DNA from 2 places in the Streptomyces sp. NPDC005648 genome. Region 2 is predicted to be linked to the other one. Evidence: riboswitches for the same ligand, from Rfam matches in the RefSeq annotation. Region 2 holds a riboswitch; the other holds the start of a gene.
The links. A riboswitch is a leader RNA that binds a small molecule or an ion and turns the genes downstream of it on or off. The one in region 2 is predicted to bind ZMP and ZTP.
Positions count from the first base shown of each region.

Region 1 (9,685 bases), on a different contig from region 2:
GGGGAAGCGCTTGCCGGTTGGCTTGTCAAAGTTGCACGATCGCTTTCCCCGAGCCTTCCGGCTTTTCCGGATCGAAGGAGAAACATGTCCAGGTACGACTGGGATATGAACCACGAGGGAATAGACCGGGCCCGTTCCGTGATCGAGCCCGCACGGAAGGAAGTCACCGCCCATCCCATTTATCAGCGGATTGACGATCGCGCCGATCTGGCGACGTTCATGGAGCACCATGTCTTCGCGGTGTGGGACTTCATGTCCCTCCTCAAGTCCCTCCAACGGGACCTCACCTGCGTCGACGTCCCCTGGGTCCCCCGCGGCACGGAGGTGAGCCGGCGGCTCATCAACGACATCGTCCTCGTCGAGGAGAGCGACGAGCTCAACGGCGGCTTCACCAGCCACTTCGAGCTCTACCGCGCCGCCATGGCCGAAGCGGGCGCGGAGACGGCCCGCCTCGACACGTTCCTCGCCCTCCTCACCGAGGGCCACGGCGTCCCGGCCGCCCTGCGCGGCGCGCAAGTCCCGCTCCCCGCGTCGGAGTTCGTCCGCACGACCTTCGCCATCATCGAGGACCGGCCCCTGCACTGCCGGGCGGCCGCCTTCGCCTTCTCCCGCGAGGACCTGATCCCCGACATGTTCGACCAGGTCATCAGCAAGGAGGGGACCGAACACTTCCCCCTCTTCCGCGACTACCTCGCCCGCCACATCGAGGTCGACGGCGAGGAACACACCCCCATGGCCCTCCAGATGGTCGCCGACCTCTGCGGCACCGACGACACCCGCTGGGAAGAGGCCGTCGAAACGGCCACCCTCGCCCTGGAGGCCCGGTCACGCCTGTGGGACGGGATCACAGAGGCGATGGGGTGAGAACGGCGGGGGGAGAGGGAAGCTTTGGGCGCGGACGGTGGCTTGAGGCGTGCTGCTTCGGGAGCGGGCGGTGGCTTGAGGCGGGCGGCTTCGGGAGCGGGTGGTGGCTTGAAGGGTGGGGTGCGTGAGGTGGGCCCGAGAAGCCCGCCGGGACCGGCCCGCGCTGCGTGGCCGCCGCGACGGTCGCCAAAGGACCGAGCGTTGCGGGGCGCCGAGTCGTCACGCCGGCTCCACCGATGTCTCCCCCTCCACCGGCGCCTCCCCGAACCGTGCCAGCGCCAGCGCCCCCGCCACCGCGATCATGAAGCCCAGCACCGCGAGCCAGGTCAGGCCCTCCCGGGTACGGTCCCCGAGCCATACCACCCCCACCGCGGCCGGCCCGATCGTCTCGCCGATCACCATGCCGGCGGTCGCCGTGGTCACCGAGCCGCGCTGCAGCGCCGAGGTCAGCAGTAGGAAGGCGGCGCCTCCACCGATGAGCAGGGCGTACGTCGCCGGGTTGGTGAGCAGATGCGACGGGGCGAGTGTGTCGATCAGCCGCACCGACACCTCCACCACCCCGAACCCGAACCCGGCTCCCAGCCCGAGCACCAGCGCCCGCCCCCGCCCGGACCACCGCCCACCGAGCAGCCCGAGCAGCAGCACCGCGACGGCGACCGCGAGCATCGCCCACTTCAACGCCGCCGACCCGGCGCGATCCCCCTCGGCCCCCGACGCCAGCCCCAGCATCGCCAGCCCGGCGCACACGACCCCCACCGCGCCCCACTCCACCCCGCTGAGCCGCACATGCAGCAGCCGGGCCGCGACCACGCCCGTCACCGCCAGGCTGGAGGCGAGGGCAGCGGCCACCGCGTAGATGGGGATCGACCGCAGCGCCACGATCTGCAGCAGGAACCCCAGCCCGTCCAGGGCGAGCCCGGCCATGTACCGCCACTGCCGCAGCGCCCGCAGCAGCAGCGCCGCCTCCCCGCCGCCTCCCTCGGTCGCCGCCCGCGCGGCCACCGCCTGCAACACCGTCGCCGTACCGAAGCAGACCGCCGCACCGAGAGCGCACACCATCCCAAAGATCACAAAGTGACTGTAGGGGAGAGGCTCGTTGGGCGGGGGCGCCGGGAGCCGCGCTCTTACCTCTCTTTAGGCTGTGGTCCGAACAAGCCGGACGGCCACGGGCCAGCCACGCGGGACAGCCACAGCGAACGGGGAGACAAGAAGATGGCGGACGCACGCCGACAACTACGCTCGGGCACGGTCGTACTCGGCGGCATGGGCCTTCTCGCCGCCGCCCTCACCGCCTGCTCCTCCGAACCCGACAAGCGCTGCGTGGACCGCGACAGCTACAACCTGACCAAGGGCTACAAGGTCGTCGCCGACAAGAACTGCAAGTCCAGCAGCACCTCCGTCCACGGCATCTGGTACTACCAGGGCAAGAAGGAGGACGGCTGGGTCGACGGCGGTTCCTTCAGCAAGCCCGGCAAGTCCTCCGGCGGTTCCGGCCACGGGGTCTCCCGGGGCGGTTTCGGCGGCGGCAAGGGCAGTTCCGGCGGCTGAACCACCCATGCGGCGACACACCCTCACCCCCCGCCCCGGCTGGCAGCGGACCGTCGAGGAGCAGGGCCTCGTCTACCCCCTGACCCGTCACCCCGACGGCTCCCTGCGCCCCTACTGGGACGAGAGCGCCTACTACTCCTTCACCCTTGACGAGGTCGAGGCACTGGAGGAGACCGTCGAGGAACTCCACCGCATGTGCCTGGCCGCCGCCGAGCACATCGTCACGGGCGACCGCTTCTCCGACCTGGGCATCACCGACCCGCGCGTGGCCCAGGCGGTCGCCGAGGCCTGGCAGCGTCGCGCCGAACTCCCCTCCCTCTACGGCCGCTTCGACCTCCGCCACGACGGCACGGGCCCGGCGAAGCTCCTGGAGTACAACGCCGACACCCCGACCTCCCTGGTCGAGGCCGCCTCCCCCCAGTGGTTCTGGATGGAGGACCGCTTCCCGGGCGCCGACCAGTGGAACTCCCTCCACGAACGCCTCGTCGCCGCCTGGAAGCGACAGGCCACCCTCCTCCCGCCGGGCAGTCCCCTCTACTTCGCGCACTCCTCGGACGACGAACTCGGCGAGGACCTGATGACCGTCGCCTATCTGAAGGAGACCGCCGAACAGGCGGGTCTGGACACCGACTGGATCTCCATGGAGGAGATCGGCTGGGACCGTCTCTCCGGCCGCTTCGTCGACAGCCAACTCCGCTTCATCCGCAGCTGCTTCAAGCTGTACCCGTGGGAGTGGCTCACCACCGACCGCTTCGCCGGCCATGTCCTCGACACCCTCGACAACGGCGGCGGCACCGGCACCACCCTGTGGATCGAGCCCGCCTGGAAGATGCTGCTCAGCAACAAGGCGCTGCTCGCCGTCCTCTGGGAGCTGTACCCGGGCCATCCCAACCTTCTCCCCGCCTATCTGGACGGTCCCCGCGAGCTCGCCTCGACCACCGGTTACGTCGCCAAGCCCCTGCTGGGCCGCGAGGGAGCCGGCGTCACCGTCCATGAGCCCGGCAGCGACCCGGTCCCGCGCGAAGAGGCCTGCTGCTACCAGGGGTTGGCCCCGCTGCCCGACTTCGACGGCAACCGCGTCGTGCTCGGCGCGTGGGTGGTCGAGAACGAGTCGGCGGGCCTGGGCATCCGAGAATCCTCCGGGCTGGTCACGGACGAGTACGCACGCTTCCTGCCGCATCTGATCCGGTGACGCGCGGTTCCTGAGTGTCCCCTTGGCGCACGGCGGCCGGTGGTCCCCTGGCGCGCGGTGGTGGTGGCTAAAGGTCCAGTACAGCCCGCAGTTGGGTCAGTCCCCAGTCCAGATCCTCCTTTTCGACGACGAGGGGCGGTGCGAGGCGGATCGTCGGGCCGTGGGTGTCCTTCACCAGCACTCCGCGGTCCATCAGCTTCTCGGACACCTCCCGTCCCGTGCCGTACCGCGGATGGATGTCGACCCCCGCCCACAGCCCGCGCCCCCGGACCGCCGTGACCCGCCCCGCATCGGCCAGCCCCCGCAACCCCCGGTGCAGATGCGCCCCGAGCTCCGCCGCCCGCGCCTGGAACTCACCCGTCCGCAGCATCGCGATCACCTCCAGGGCCACCGCGCAGGCCAGGGGATTGCCGCCGAAGGTGGACCCGTGTTCCCCGGGAAGGAACACCCCGAGCACGGCGGCACTCGACACCACCGCCGACACCGGGACGATCCCGCCGCCCAGCGCCTTGCCGAGCACATACACATCGGGCACCACGTCCTCGTGCTCGCATGCGAAGGTCCTTCCCGTCCGCCCCAGCCCCGACTGGATCTCGTCCGCGACGAACAGGACCTCCCGCTCCCGGGTCAGCTCCCGCACCGCCGGCAGATAACCGCCCGGCGGCACCAGCACTCCCGCCTCGCCCTGGATCGGCTCCAGCAGCACGGCCACCGTGTTCTCCGTGACCGCCGAACGCATCGCCGTCAGATCGCCGTACGGCACGATCTCGAAGCCCGGTGTGTACGGCCCGAAGTCCGCGCGCGCGTCCGAGTCCGTGGAGAAGCTGATCAGCGTCGTCGTACGCCCATGGAAGTTGTTCCCGGCGACCACGATCTTCGCCATCTCCGCGGGTACGCCCTTGACCTTGTACCCCCACTTCCGGGCCGTCTTCACCGCGGTCTCCACCGCCTCCGCGCCCGTGTTCATCGGCAGCACCATCTCCATCCCGCACAGCTCGGCGAGCTCGGAGCAGAACGCCGCGAACCGGTCGTGGTGGAACGCCCGCGACGTCAGCGTCACCCGGTCCAGCTGCGCCTTCGCCGCCGCCACCAGCCGTCGGTTGCGGTGGCCGAAGTTGAGGGCCGAGTAACCGGCCAGCAGGTCCAGATACCGCCTCCCCTCCACGTCCGTCATCCAGGCGCCGTCGGCGGTGGCGACGACCACGGGCAGCGGGTGATAGGTGTGCGCACTGTGCGCGTCGGCGGCGGCGATCAGGTTTTCCATCGCGGTCACGGCGCCTCCCGGGGTGAGGATCCCCCTGTTCCTATCGTCGCTCGCATGGTGGACGCGGGCCCTGCCCCGTTGAGCGGGCCCGGTAGGCTGACCGACGGGCCGTGACTGGCGCGCTGGGATGGGACCGACCATCGGGGAGCGGCCCGAGCAGAGACAGTGCCGTGCGCCTGGGCCGTACCGTGAACGCTGAACGCCAACGTCCGGAGGTCCCTCATGTCAGCCGAGTCCCTCTCCACCGAGTCCACCGCCTTCCGCGCCGCCCTCGATGTGATCCGCGCCGTCGAGCCACGCGTGGCGGACGCCATCGGCCAGGAGGTCGCCGACCAGCGCGAGATGCTCAAGCTGATCGCCTCGGAGAACTACGCCTCCCCGGCCACCCTCCTCGCAATGGGCAACTGGTTCAGCGACAAGTACGCCGAGGGCACCGTCGGCCGTCGTTTCTACGCCGGCTGTCGCAACGTCGACACCGTCGAGTCCCTCGCCGCCGAGCACGCCAAGGAGCTCTTCGGCGCCCGCCACGCCTACGTCCAGCCGCACTCCGGCATCGACGCCAACCTCGTGGCGTTCTGGGCCGTACTCGCCGACCGCGTGGAGGTCCCCTTCCTGGAGAAGGCCGGCGCCCGCCAAGTCAACGACCTCACCGACGCCGACTGGGCCGAGCTCCGCCAGGCCTTCGGCAACCAGCGCATGCTCGGCATGTCCCTGGACGCCGGCGGTCACCTCACCCACGGCTTCCGTCCGAACATCTCGGGCAAGATGTTCGACCAGCGCTCCTACGGCACCGACCCGGCGACCGGCCTCATCGACTACGAGGCGCTGCGGGTCTCCGCCCGCGAGTTCAAGCCGCTGATCATCGTCGCCGGCTACTCCGCCTACCCGCGCCTGGTGAACTTCCGCATCATGCGTGAGATCGCCGACGAGGTCGGGGCGACCCTGATGGTGGACATGGCGCACTTCGCCGGCCTGGTCGCGGGCAAGGTGCTGACCGGCGACTTCGACCCGGTGCCGCACGCCCAGATCGTCACCACCACCACCCACAAGTCGCTGCGCGGCCCGCGCGGCGGCATGGTCCTGTGCGACGACTCCCTCAAGGACCAGGTCGACCGCGGCTGCCCGATGGTCCTCGGCGGTCCGCTCCCGCACGTCATGGCCGCCAAGGCCGTCGCCCTGGCCGAGGCGCGTCAGCCCTCCTTCCAGGACTACGCCCAGCGCATCGTGGACAACTCGCGGGCGCTGGCGGAGGGCCTGATGCGCCGGGGTGCGACCCTGGTCACCGGCGGCACGGACAACCACCTGAACCTGATCGACGTCGCCACCTCCTACGGCCTCACCGGCCGCCAGGCCGAGGCCGCGCTCCTCGAGTCCGGCATCGTCACCAACCGCAACGCCATCCCCGCCGACCCGAACGGTGCCTGGTACACCTCCGGCATCCGCATCGGCACCCCCGCCCTGACCACGCGCGGTCTGGGCACGGCGGAGATGGACGAGGTGGCGGGCCTGATCGACCGCGTCCTGACCACCGCCGAGCCGGGCACCACCAAGTCGGGAGCCCCCTCCAAGGCCCAGCACGTCCTCGACGCGAAGATCGCGGACGAGATCGCCCGCCGCGCGACGGACCTGGTGGCCGGCTTCCCGCTGTACCCGGAGATCGACCTGGGCTGAAGGCCGTCTCCCGGGCTGACGCCCCCTTGGGCGAACATCCACTCTTGAGTTGTCAAAGACCGGTGACTCACGAAGATCGATGGCTGGCTGAGGCAGGCGGCTTCCCAGACCGGTGAGCGACCGGCTCAGAGGTCGATGAGTTCCTGGCGTGGCTCCTCCCGCGGCGGTCCGGCACCTTGCCGGGCCGCCGCGCGGCGTATCAGGGACGTGCCCCCGGCCCCGGCCGCGAGTCCTACGGCCAGCCCGGGAACCGCCCACCAGACACTTCCCCGATCATGACCGGCCTCACCGACGGTGAGCCTCTGCGAGGTGGTCCCGCCCCCGGAGGTGCCGTCCGCGCCTGGCTGGGCACCGCTCGCCCCGTCGCCCAGCCCGCTGAGCACCTTCCGGCTGAGCACCTTCTCCCTCTCCAACTGCACGAACACCGAGCGCGGTGCCCGATGCCAGCGGATGTCGTCGTCCTGGACGGCGGGTGCTGGATCGGTCCGTATCCAGGGGGTGCCGTCGCCCGCCACGAACAGCTGGTCCTGTCGTTCGACGGCCACGTCCCCACCCGGTGCCCGGTCCGTCTGCGGCCAGCCTCCGACGCCTGTCAGCCCCCAGACCACGGTGATGGCCACGGGCGGGCAGCGGCCGTCGGTCCAGGCCTGCGGTCCGCGCTCGGTCCCCGTGTATGCGGGCCGCAGCAGGTGTCGCAGACGGGCGAAGGCGGGCTGTCCGGACCGCACCACCTCCGTCTGACCGGTGCCACCGGCGACGATCATCGCCACGTCGGGGACATCCGGACCCTGGGCCCGCACCCCCGACGCTGCCTCATCTTCGCCGGCCGAAGCCGAGGACGCACCGCACACCACCAGCCCGAGCGTCACGGTCAACGCCCCCGACAGCGCGCCCAGTTCACGAGACCTGCTCCTCAGTCCACGCATCTCTTCCCCCACCGGTCGATCCCCTGCGGCCCTCCCGCGAGCCGCGTGTCACTTCTGGTACACCGCCCGAGCCGCGGGGGTTCCCACCCTCCGCCGACTATTTCGAGGGCTTCCCGGACGGCTTCTCGAGGGAGTTCGCGATCCCCACCGCACGATCCTTCGACGCGACGCCCTCCAGCCGCAGCGTCACGTCCTCCCCGCCCGACCGACGGGTCCACAGCAGCGTCGGCCCGGCGGTCCGCTCCTCGCGTGTGAAACGGTTCCCGTCCGTGTCGACCAGCCAGAAACCCAGCAGATGCGGACGCGGGAACCACAGCGCGTAGTCCCGCACACCGCCGGCCGACGGGCTCCCACCCAGCGGGATCCACTCCGGCTGTTCCCGCAGGGTCTTGGTGAAAGCGGGGTCGAGCCGCTCGGGGAACTCGTCCAGCCGCACCGTACGGCCGCTCTCCCGCCAGCACAGGCTGACCAAGAAGCGGCCCCGCGGCTCGTCCGTCACCGCCACCGTGTCGGGAGCGCCGAGCCCGTCCGGCACCAGTGGCTCGAACCCGGCCCGGTGCCCGGCCTGGCCGAGCGACACCGACCTGCCGCAGCCGGGCACCTCGGCACCCGGCGAGGGCACGGCCGAGGGGTCGTAGCGCACCTCGACCCCGCCGAAGCCGAAGTCGAACCAGTCCATGACCGCAGCCCGCACCGGCGGCGTGAGCGCGAGGACCGTCAGCAGCCCACACAGCGTCACGCTCAGCGAGCGCCATCTCAGCCGCGCCCAGCGCCGCACCGCGCGCAGCCGCTCGCGCGGGCCCCGGGGCTCGGCCACCGGCACCGCGAGATGTTCGGCGAGTATCTGTCCCAGTACCCGCTCCACCATCGTCTCGGAGCCGAGGGAGCCGGCACCGTCGACCTCCGGCGCGTCCAGCGACCGGCCGAGCGCGCGCAGCTCGTCCGGCAGCCGGGAGGCGCCGCCTTCCTGCGTCCGCTCACGGGCACGCTCCTGCGGACCCCCACCAGAACCCGATCCCGGACCGCGGTCACCGCCACGCCCGCGGGGGTCCTGGCGACCCGTGCCGCCAGGACGGCCGCCCTCGCCGCCGTACGCGTCCCGTCCCTCACTCACTGCCGTCACCCCCTTCCCGAGGCTCGAAATCCGGCAGCAGCCGGCCCATCTTGCGCAGCGCGCGGTTCAGCCGGGACTTGACCGTGCCGCGCGGCCAGCCCAGGGCCTGGGCCGTCTCCGACTCGTCCATCTCCAGCAGAAAGCGGTAGGTGACGACCAGGCGGTGCTCCTCGCTCAGCTTCTCCAGAGCACACAGCAGCGCTGCCCGGCGCTCCGTCTCCAGCGTCGCCACCGCCGGGTCCGCCGAATCCGGTATCAGCGGCTCCGCCTCCGCGAACGCCGCCTCCCGGCCGGCGAGCGTGCGCTGCCGCGCCGCCGTGCGCACTGTGTTCCTCGTCTCATTGGCGACGATCGACAGCAGCCACGGCTTGAAGGCCGAGCCGTCCCGGAACCTGCCCAGCGCGCAGTACGCCTTCACGAAGGCCTGCTGCACCACGTCCTCCGCGTCCGCACCCGCCCCGAGCGCCGCGGCCGCCCTGAGCGCGATGCCCGTATGGGCCCGCACCAGCTCCGCGTACGCCTCCGGATCTCCGGCGCGCACGCGGGCGATCACCGCGGCCTCATCGACGATGCGGCCCCCCTCCCGCGTTCTCACACTCTTGTTACACCGCGGAAGACGGATCGGTTCCCATCTGTTTCCGACCAGTTCCGGATCGGGCCCCGACACCTGAGAGAATGGTGAACATGACCTCTGATCGACCCCGCGTGCTCTCCGGAATCCAGCCCACCGCAGGCTCGTTCCACCTCGGCAACTACCTCGGCGCCGTCCGTCAGTGGGTGGCCCTGCAGGAGACCCACGACGCGTTCTACATGGTCGTCGACCTGCACGCGATCACGATCCCGCAGGACCCCGCCGAGCTGCGGGCCAACACCCGGCTCGCCGCCGCCCAGCTCCTCGCGGCCGGTCTCGACCCCGAGCGCTGCACGCTGTTCGTCCAGAGCCATGTCCCCGAGCACGCCCAGCTCGCCTGGGTCATGAACTGCCTCACCGGCTTCGGCGAGGCGAGCCGTATGACCCAGTTCAAGGACAAGTCCGCCAAGCAGGGCGCCGACCGCGCGTCCGTCGGCCTGTTCACGTACCCGATCCTCCAGGTCGCCGACATCCT
Region 1 covers NZ_JBEXCS010000002.1:195,726-205,410, forward strand. Annotated here, with positions in the region: gene ABZT17_RS02215 (DUF3050 domain-containing protein) at 220-864, shown strand; gene ABZT17_RS02220 (DMT family transporter) at 1,084-1,923, opposite strand; gene ABZT17_RS02225 (hypothetical protein) at 2,077-2,412, shown strand; gene ABZT17_RS02230 (glutathionylspermidine synthase family protein) at 2,420-3,604, shown strand; gene rocD (ornithine--oxo-acid transaminase) at 3,672-4,877, opposite strand; ZMP/ZTP riboswitch at 4,969-5,057, shown strand; gene ABZT17_RS02240 (glycine hydroxymethyltransferase) at 5,091-6,539, shown strand; gene ABZT17_RS02245 (hypothetical protein) at 6,665-7,465, opposite strand; gene ABZT17_RS02250 (hypothetical protein) at 7,563-8,402, opposite strand; gene ABZT17_RS02255 (RNA polymerase sigma factor) at 8,572-9,132, opposite strand; gene trpS (tryptophan--tRNA ligase) at 9,264-9,685, shown strand, end outside.
Region 1: it holds a riboswitch for ZMP and ZTP, as region 2 does, so the genes downstream of both, ABZT17_RS02240 (glycine hydroxymethyltransferase) here and ABZT17_RS27085 (bifunctional 5,10-methylenetetrahydrofolate dehydrogenase/5,10-methenyltetrahydrofolate cyclohydrolase) in region 2, are expected to answer to the same signal.

Region 2 (9,685 bases):
CACCACCACCGAGCGCAGGACGTCGCCGTGGTGCATCCGCTCGAAGGCCTTCTCGACATCGGTGAGTTCGATGGTCTCGGTCACGAACGCGCCGAGGTCCAGACGGCCTTGCAGATGCAGGTCGATCAGCATCGGGAAGTCACGGGAGGGCAGACAGTCCCCGTACCAGGACGACTTGAGCGCTCCCCCGCGGCCGAAGACGTCCAGCAGGGGCAGTTCCAGCTTCATCTCCGGGGTCGGGACACCCACCAGCACCACCGTGCCCGCGAGGTCGCGGGCGTAGAAGGCCTGGTGGTACGTCTCCGGGCGGCCCACCGCCTCGATCACCACGTCGGCCCCGAAGCCGCCGGTCAGCTCACGGACCGCCTCGACCGGGTCGTTCTCCCGGGAGTTGACCGTGTGGGTGGCGCCCATCGAGCGGGCGGTGGCGAGCTTGCGGTCGTCGATGTCCACCGCGATGATCTTCGCCGCCCCGGCCAGCCGGGAACCGGCGATCGCCGCGTCGCCCACCCCGCCGCAGCCGATGACCGCGACCGTGTCCCCCCGGCCCACGTTCCCGGTGTTGATCGCGGCACCGATACCCGCCATCACCCCGCAGCCCAGCAGCCCGGCCACCTCCGGCGCCACCGCCGGGTCGACCTTGGTGCACTGGCCCGCCGCCACCAGGGTCTTCTCCGCGAAGGCCCCGATACCCAGCGCGGGTGACAGCTCGGTGCCGTCGGTCAGCGTCATCTTCTGTCCGGCGTTGTGGGTGTTGAAGCAGTACCAGGGCCGTCCACGCAGACACGCGCGGCATTGGCCGCACACCGCACGCCAGTTGAGGATCACGAAGTCACCGGGGGTCACGTCCGTGACGCCCGCGCCCACCGATTCGACGACTCCCGCGGCCTCGTGGCCCAGCAGGAACGGGAAGTCGTCGTTGATGCCGCCCTGCTTGTAGTGGAGATCGGTGTGGCAGACCCCGCAGGCGTGGATCCTCACCACCGCCTCCCCGGGGCCGGGGTCGGGCACGACGATCGTCTCCACCCGGACCGGCTCACCCTTGCCCGGTGCGATCACGCCGCGAACTTCCTGCGCCATGGTGTTGAACCCTTTCGTCGGCCCGTGTTCGTCCCCTCGACCCTATGGGTGACTGATCGGTAACGGCACGGTGACCTGCCCTGCGCTCATCGCAGGAAGTCGCGCACGGCCCGGGCGAGGGCCTGCTCGCCGGTCGCGTCCGGCTCCCCGAGGGCGAGCAGCCGGTGCGGCACGTGCACCAGGGTCTCGGCGACCTGGCGGGCCGAGGTGCCGGGCTCTCCCGGCTCGACCAGCACCACGTCGGCGTGGTCCGCGGCGAGGACGGGGGTGCGCAGGCCGATCTCGTCGTAGGGCCTGATGGTGGCGCCGTAGAGGATGGTCAGGTCGAGGCCTGTGGTGGCGCTCAGGACGGGGTCGGGGGTGGCGCCGACGGCGAGGACGACCCCTTCGCGGCCCTGCCGTACGAGGGTGAAGCCCTCGGTGGCGTCCCGTGGTTCGGCGTTGGAGCGGTCGGTCACATGGACATAGGTCCGGTCGCCGCGACGGACGGCGTCCAGGATCACCCGGCGGACCTCGGCGGGATGGCCGGGCACCTGGACGCGCCAGCGGGGGTCGGCGGCGAACCTGGCCAGTTCCCGCGCGGCTCCGTAACCGACGAGGAGGGCGCCGGCCGCCCGCGACTCGGGGACGGTTCCGGCGACGGCCGCCAGCATCTCGGATTGCGTGAAAGGGCCTCCTGGGGGCGGAAATTCTTTGAACCCGGGAAGAAAACGCTGGATCTGCGGCCACCGCGCCTGCCCCTGCTCTCCGACACCACCGCCGGGCCGGTCAAAGCGGAGGCCGCCTCCCCCGAGGCGTGGGTCCGGGCGATGCGCGCACCGGTCCGGTTCGCGGACGCGGTCGCGCGGATGCACCGCGACGGCGTCACCGCCTACCTCGAACTCGGTCCCGGCGAGGTCCTGACCGGCATGCTCGACGGCTGTCTGCCCGCCCGCGCCGTCCGGCCGCTCACACTGTCCATGGCCCGGGACCGGCAGGCCCCGCGGACGGCGGCCGACGTAGCCTGAATGCTCCGTACGTCTCCCGAGGAGCGCCGTGAGCATCGCAGACACCGAGACCGCGCCACCCGCCTGGCGGCTGCTCCTCGGCTACGTACGCCCGCACCGCTGGGCCCTGCTGTCCGGGGCCCTGCTGTCGCTGCTCACGGGGGCGGCGGGGCTGCTGCTGCCGCTGGTGGCGCGGGGGTTGATCGACGACCTGTCCCACGACCGCGCCATCACGGGCGCGTTGCTGGCCATGTCGGGGCTCGTGATCGCCAACGCGGCGCTGGGCGGGCTCGGTTCGTATGTGCTGCGGCGCACCGCGGAGTCGGTGGTGCTCGGCGCACGGCGGGCGCTGTCGTCGTATCTGCTGAGACTGCGCATCACGGCCGTCGACCGCAGCGAGCCCGGCGATCTGATGGCCCGGATCACCTCGGACACCACGCTTCTGCGCGAGGTCACCACGGACTCCCTGGTCGGTCTGGGGACGGGCGGGCTCACCCTGCTCGCGACCATGGTGATGATGGGACTGGTGGACCCGGTGCTGCTCGGGGTCACCCTGGCGGTGATCCTCGGGGCGGGTACGGTGCTCGGGGTGATCGTGCCGCGCATCAACCGGGCCAGCCGGCGGGCACAGGACGCGGTCGGGGTGATGGGGGCCTCGCTGGAGCGGATCCTCGGGGCGCTGCGTACGGTGAAGGCGTCCGGCGCCGAGCACCGGGAGGAGCGGACGCTGCACGAGGCCGCCGAGGAGTCGTGGCGGCAGAGCGTACGGGCGGCCAAGTGGTCTGCGGCGGCGGGCAATACGGCCGGCCTCGCGATGCAGATCGCCTTCATCACCGTGCTCGCGGTGGGCGGGGCACGGGTCGCGACCGGTGCCATCGCGGTCGGCACGCTGGTGGCGTTCCTGCTGTACGTGTTCTATCTGATGTCCCCGATCCAGCAGGTGGTCGGCGCGATCACGCAGTACCAGACGGGCTCCGCCGCGCTGGCCCGTATCCAGGAGGCGCTGAGCCTGCCCTCCGAACCCCGGGCCCTGCCCGCCCCGTTGCCGTCCCCGGGTGCCGAACCGGCCGCGCTGGACTTCGACGAGGTCCGTTTCCGGTACGCAGAGGATCTGCCGTACGTCCACCACGGGGTGACCTTCTCCGTGCCCGCGCGGGGCATGACGGCGTTCGTCGGCCCGTCCGGCGCGGGCAAGACGACCGTCTTCTCGCTCATCGAGCGGTTCTACGACCCCGAGTCGGGGACGATCGCCCTGGACGGCCGCGATCTCGACGACTGGGAACTGCCCCGGCTCCGGTCGGCGATCGGCTATGTGGAACAGGACGCGCCGGTCCTGTCGGGCTCACTGCGGGACAACCTGCTGCTGGGGAACCCGGACGCCGACGAGGGCGCGATCACCCGTGTGCTGAAGACGACCCGCCTGGACGGTCTGGTCGCCCGGCTGCCCCAGGGGCTGGAGACCCTGGTGGGCCATCGCGGCACCAAGCTCTCCGGCGGCGAACGCCAACGGGTCGCCATCGCCCGCGCGTTGCTCCGCCGCCCCCGCCTCCTGCTGCTCGACGAGGCGACCTCGCAGCTCGACGCGGTGAACGAGGCGGCGTTGCGCGACACCGTCGCGGACGTCGCGCGTACGACGACGGTGCTGGTCGTGGCGCACCGGCTGTCCACGGTGACGATGGCGGACCGGATCGTGGTCATGGACGCGGGCCGGGTACGCGCCGTGGGCACCCACCGCGAACTCGTCGCCACCGACCCGCTGTACGCGGAACTCGCGGCCACGCAGTTCCTGGCGACGGCCGGATGACGGGGAACGCGCGGAACACGCAGCTCCCGGCCCGCGTCCGGCCGGCGTGACGTCGGCCGCCTGCCCCCTCCCGGGGACAGCGCCGAGGGCCGCCCGGTCGGGGCGGCCCTCGGTGGTGACGTGGCCTACTCGAAGGCTCCGAGCAGCGGGTACAGGGGCGCGGCGACGTCGGTGACCTGGTGGAGCTGGTTCAGGTCGTTCAGCCGGTTCAGCTGCTGCAGCTGGGCGGACGGCCGCGGCATCTCGGCCTTGTGCGCCTCCGGCAGGTCACTCACCGTGAGGGAGTCGAGCGTGGTGATCGGGTTGATCCTGCCCTCGCCCGGGGCAGCCGCGGTGGCTGCGTCCGCCATCGGTGCGGCGAGGCCGGTGAGGCCCGCGGCGAGACCAACGGCGGCGACGATACGTCGTGTTGAGATCATGCCTTCAGCAACGCCACCGGGCACCCGCCGGACACGGGCACGCGGCTCCGCTCACCCGTCAGGCTCATCCCCGCGGCTGCGCTTGCCGAGCCTGCCGGGTCGGAGGAGTCTCGAAGGTGACGAAGGAGGTCACCATGGGCACTGCGGCACGCCCCGCCTTCGACACCGACACCCTGCGCCGGGGCATCGAAGGACAAACTGCGGAGACACTGCTTTCTCTCTACGCGGACGACGCCGAGGTACGACTCGTCAACCGCAACGCCACGCCCAGTCACCCCAAGGTCCTGCACGGCCGTGACGAGATCGGCGAGATGCTCACCGATGTCTACAGCCGCGACATGACGCACAAACTGGAGGGATGTGTGGTCCAGGGCGACAACGCGGCCTACAGCGAGTCCTGCCGGTACCCGGACGGGATGCGTGTCCTGTCCGAGTCGATGCTCACTCTGCGCGACGGCAAGATCTCGCAGCAGATCATCATCGAGGCATGGGACGAGTAGGAGGGAGAACCGGGAGGGTCCAGGTCACCTCTAGGCTGACCTGGACCTTCTCGGCCCGCCTCGGCCGGACTCGGCAGTCACGACCAGCTTCCGCAGCAGGTCGGCGAGTGTCCGTCGCTCTGCTTCGGTCAGTACTGAGAGCAGTGCGGTCTCGTCCGCTTCCTCCGACTCCGCCTGCTGTTCGAAGGCGGCATGTCCTGCGTCGGTGAGCCGGACCAGGACACGCCTGCGGTCGGCGTGCTCGTGCGTCCGGCTGATCAGCCCCGCCTCCTCCAGCGGACCCAGCCGCGCCGACAGCGCACCCCGGGTCAGTCCGAGGAGGTCGGCCAGGTGCGAGGGGCTCGTGCCGTACGGCGGCCCGAGGCGGCGCAGGGTCAGCAGCACCTTGTACTGCCAGTGCCGCAGCCCGTCGGCGTCCAGCGTCGCGCGGCGGGTCTGTGAGGCGTGCCGGGCCAGGATGTGCAGCCGCATGAAGATCTGCTCCTTGACCGGATCCATCCAGTCGAGCTCCTTCGACCACACCTCGACGTGCCGGTCGACCGAGTCCTCCATTGACCGTCTCCCGCGATAGTTTTCTTGTGGATAGTTTTTTGCCTGACTACTTTCCCCTGCCATGACGAACACCACGACCGCAACGGTCGAATTCGACGAACTCCTGGCCGCGGCACGTGAGTTGTCACTGGCGGGAAGGTGGGACCGGGCACTGCGCCTGCTGGACGCGACGACGGCCGCCGGGCCCGCTAGCGCCCGCGGGCGTCTCGCCCGGGCCGCCGCCGAGGTCGCCCTGGAGAGCGACTGGTTCCGCAGGACGGACCTCGCCACGGATCGCCTCGCCGCCGCCGGGAAGGTGTCCGACGACGCCGACTGGGACCTGGGCTTCACCCGTCTGAAGCACGACTACTACGGGCTGCTGCGCGGTGACGGGCGGGTGCGGTTCGGCCCCGGGGGCCGGGACCCCGAGGCCCTCAGGAGCCTGCGCGACCGAGCGCACGCGCTGCGCGACCGCGCCCCGGACCAGGCGCGCGGCGGCTGGGCCGAGATGTACACCGGGCTGATCACCGACAACCTCTTCGCGGAGCGCACCACCGCCCGCACCCACTACGAGGCGGCCCTGCGGGCCGGCGAGTCGGCCGGTGACGATCCGCTGGTCCGTGAGGCGCTGCGGCATCTCGGCGACCAGGACCACGACGGGGGTGACCACCAGGCCGCCCTGGACCGCTGGCGCCGCGCCACGGAGGTGGGCGCCCGGGCGGGCGCCGTCCCCGGCACGCTCGCGCAGCAGATGCTCCTCGCGGTGCTGACCCGGGACGCCGGTGACGAGGCCGGGGCGAGGGCACGGGCCGAGGAGGTCGCCCGCTGGGCCGGGGCCCTCGGCGCCGAGCACATCCGGGCACAGGCCACCGGGTTCCTCGCGGGGGTCGATCCGACGGCGCCCGCGCGGGAGAGCGGGTCCAGGTCCTCGTAGCGCCCCGGGTTAGGCTGAGGGCGGGCCGTGACTGGCGCTGAGGTGGAGTACCACCGGGGAGCGGCCCCGCAGAGTCGATGCCGTGCGCCTGGGCGATCCGGTCACACCAGCCCAGGAGTGGATCATGACTCAGGCCCGGCTCATGGACGGCACCGCGCTTGCGAGGCGCATCGTGGAGGACACCGCCAAGCGCGCCACCGATCTCACCGGGCGCACCGGCAGCGCGCCCTGTCTCGCGACCGTGCTGGTCGGCGAGGACCCCGCCTCCGTCACCTACGTGCGGATGAAGCAGAACCGCTGCCGCAAGGCCGGCATCGAGTCCCGGCACGTGGCGCTGCCCGCCGCCACGACCACCGGGGAACTCGTGCGAGAACTCCGGCAGTTGTCGGAGGACCCCGGTGTGCACGGCATCCTCCTCCAGCACCCGATGGGCGAACACATCGACGAGCGGGCCGCGTTCGAGGCGATCGCCCCCGAGAAGGACGTCGACGGCGTCACCTTCGCCTCGTTCGCGACGATGAGCTTCGGGCTGCCGGGCTTCGTGTCGTGCACGCCCGGCGGAATCCTGCGGCTGCTCGACGAGTACGACGTCGACCCGTCCGGCAGGCGGGCCGTGGTCGTGGGCCGCAGCGCCATCCTCGGCAAGCCGGTCGGCATGCTCCTGCTCGCCCGGGACGCGACGGTGACGTACTGCCACTCCCGCACCCGGGACCTGTCCTCGGTGGTGCGCGAGGCGGACATCGTGGTCGCCGCGGTGGGGCGGCCCCGTCTGATCCGGGGCGAGGACATCAAGCCCGGCGCCGTGGTGGTCGACGCCGGGTACAACCCGGGCAACGTCGGCGACGTCGACTTCGACTCCGCCGTCGAGCGCGCCTCGCTCATCACTCCGGTGCCGGGCGGCGTCGGTCCGATGACGATCGCCACACTCCTGGAGCAGACCGTCGCCGCCGCCGCCCGGCAGCTCGGGGTGTGATCAGCGCATCCACCAGCGGGCGGGTGCGGCGCCGCCTGCCGGCCTGCTGGCTGTCGGCGGGCGCCGCGGTCGGGTCGTACTGCTGATCGGGTGGGTCTGGTCGAAGTGGGAGAGCAGGTTCGTCATCGACGGCGAGTTGCCGTAACGGATGATGTCGGTGCTGGTCCGCCGCATCGGGGCCTGGCCCGGCGCCCAGTTCCAGGGGTTCTGCTTGCCCCAGTTGCAGAGGGAGAGGGTCAGCGGACGGCCCGTGGTGGCCGCGGCCTTCGCGACGGCGTCGCTGATCGACCGGTAGGTCGTGGCCGCGTCGAGGCCCTCGGCGTCACCGCCGCACCAGTCGACCTTGACGAAGTCGAAGCCCGGTGTTGTCGACGGTGATGTTGCCGGCGCTGTCGCGGGTGCCCTGGCCGCCGGCAGGCCCGCGGCCACGAAGGCGTCGACCTGTTGCTTGATGACGCTGTAGTCGATCTTGGCGGCGAAGCTGTTCCAGGACGCCCAGCCCATGGGCGCGGTGGGGACGGGTATCTGACGGGTCGCCGCCACCTGGGCCGGGGTCGGCGCCGCGAGGACGAGGGCGGCGACCGCCGTGAGGGCGAGGGCGAGGCCCCCGACGGAACGAAGTCAACGGATGTGACAGGCGTGAAGTCGCCTTCCCCCACGGGTCGTTCTCGCCCGCGGAGCGACCCGGCGCCATACTGGCCGTCGTGCGCGTAGCGATCATGACGGCGGGTTCCCGGGGTGACGTGGCCCCCTACACCGGACTCGGACACGGGCTCGCCCGTGCCGGGCACGAGGTCACCCTGGTCACGCACGCCCGGTTCGAGCCCCTGGTGGCGGGGTCGGGGGTGCGGTTCCGTCCGCTGCCGGTGGACCCCCGGGCCGAGCTGGAGTCCTCGCGGGGGCGCGGCCTGCACCGCAGCACGACCGGCGTGGGCAAACTGATGCGGGTGTCCGCGATGGCGCGGGCGCTGGTGGGGCGGATGACGGACGACCTCGTGGCGGCCGCCCGGTCGAGCGACATACTGCTGCTGTCCGGGTCGGTGGGACCGCTCGGCCACACCATCGCCGAGGGCCTGTCCCTGCCGTATCTGGACGTCCCCCTCCAACCACTCGCCCCCACGCGGGAGTTCGGCCCTCCCTTGCTGGGCGTGCGTTCACTGGGGGCGCTGGCCAACCGGGTCGCCGGGCACGGAGTGGGACTGGCGGTGGAGCAGGTCTTCGCCGGAGCGATGCCCGGGGTACGGGAGCAGCTGGGCATGCCGCCCGTGCGGACCGCCGCCGCCTGGCGCGCCCGGGAGCGGCAGCGGCGGCCGGTACTGTACGGCTTCAGCTCGCTGGTGGTGCCACGGCCCGCCGACTGGCGGCCCGGCCTGGAGGTGACCGGCTACTGGTGGCCGTACGACACCGACATCCAACTCCCGTCGCGGCTACGGGACTTCCTCGACGCGGGACCGCCCCCCGTCTACGTCGGCCTGGGCAGCGCGACCGTGCCCGACCCCGCGCGCCTCAGCGCCGTGGTCGTCCGGGCTCTGCGCCGGGCGGGCCTGCGCGGGGTGATCCAGCGCGGCTGGGCGGATCTGGAGGTGTCCGGTGACGACATGCTGACCATCGACGAGGTGCCGCACTCCGTCCTCTTCCCCCGCACGGCCGCGGTCGTCCACCACGCCGGCGCGGGCACCACCGCGGCGGGCGTACGCGCCGGCGTTCCCTCCGTGCCGGTCCCGATCCAGTTCGACGAGGGCTTCTGGGCCGCACGCCTGGTGCGCCTGGGCGTGGCGCCCCGGGCACTTCCCCTGCGCCGCCTCACGACCGACACCCTGGCCTCGGCCCTCATGCGGGCCACCCGCGATCCGGCCTTCGGGCGCCGCGCGACGGAGCTGGGGGCGCGGGTACGGGCGGAGGACGGAGTGGCCCGGGTGCTGGCCGCGGTGGATCGACTGGGCGGGTAGAAGGGCCTCGGGGCGAGACCAGCTGCGGGTGGCGGTTGGCGGCTGGCGGGTGGCGGCTGGCGGCTGGCGGCTGGCGGCTGGCGGCTGGCGGGTGTATCCGGGCAGACCTCTACAGACGCGACAGCCCTCCCCTGTTCCGGCGCCCAGCTCCCCGGCGCCCGGCTTCCCCCTCCCCGGCGCCCGGCCTCCCCGTCACCGGCGGCCCGCGCAGCGTCAGCCGATGGGCCTCACCGTCGGCCGCCGGGCCTCAGCCACCCCCGGCGCCCCGCCGCACCCACCCCGGCGGCCGCAGAATCCCCAGCAGCTGCTGGACCAGCTCTTCCACCACCTCGTCCAGAGTGGCGTCCACCCACCCGGCGCTCCAGTCGTGCAGGAGCCCGTTCACGCTGCCGATGAAGGCCGCCGCGGCGAGGCGGTAGTCGCGCGGGGCCGCCTCTCCTCGGGCCGCCGCCTCCGCGGCCTCCGCGCAGATGAGGTCCACCCAGCGGGCGCGACGGGCCAGCCGCTGT
Region 2 covers NZ_JBEXCS010000052.1:19,081-28,765, reverse strand. Annotated here, with positions in the region: gene ABZT17_RS27125 (S-(hydroxymethyl)mycothiol dehydrogenase) at 1-1,080, opposite strand, end outside; gene ABZT17_RS27120 (transketolase) at 1,167-1,733, opposite strand; gene ABZT17_RS27115 (hypothetical protein) at 1,740-2,087, shown strand; gene ABZT17_RS27110 (ABC transporter ATP-binding protein) at 2,116-3,870, shown strand; gene ABZT17_RS27105 (hypothetical protein) at 3,996-4,289, opposite strand; gene ABZT17_RS27100 (nuclear transport factor 2 family protein) at 4,424-4,789, shown strand; gene ABZT17_RS27095 (MarR family transcriptional regulator) at 4,820-5,341, opposite strand; gene ABZT17_RS27090 (hypothetical protein) at 5,403-6,254, shown strand; ZMP/ZTP riboswitch at 6,272-6,355, shown strand; gene ABZT17_RS27085 (bifunctional 5,10-methylenetetrahydrofolate dehydrogenase/5,10-methenyltetrahydrofolate cyclohydrolase) at 6,379-7,227, shown strand; partial or broken gene ABZT17_RS27080 (hypothetical protein) at 7,309-7,776, opposite strand; gene ABZT17_RS27075 (glycosyltransferase) at 7,947-9,176, shown strand; gene ABZT17_RS27070 (TetR/AcrR family transcriptional regulator) at 9,424-9,685, opposite strand, start outside.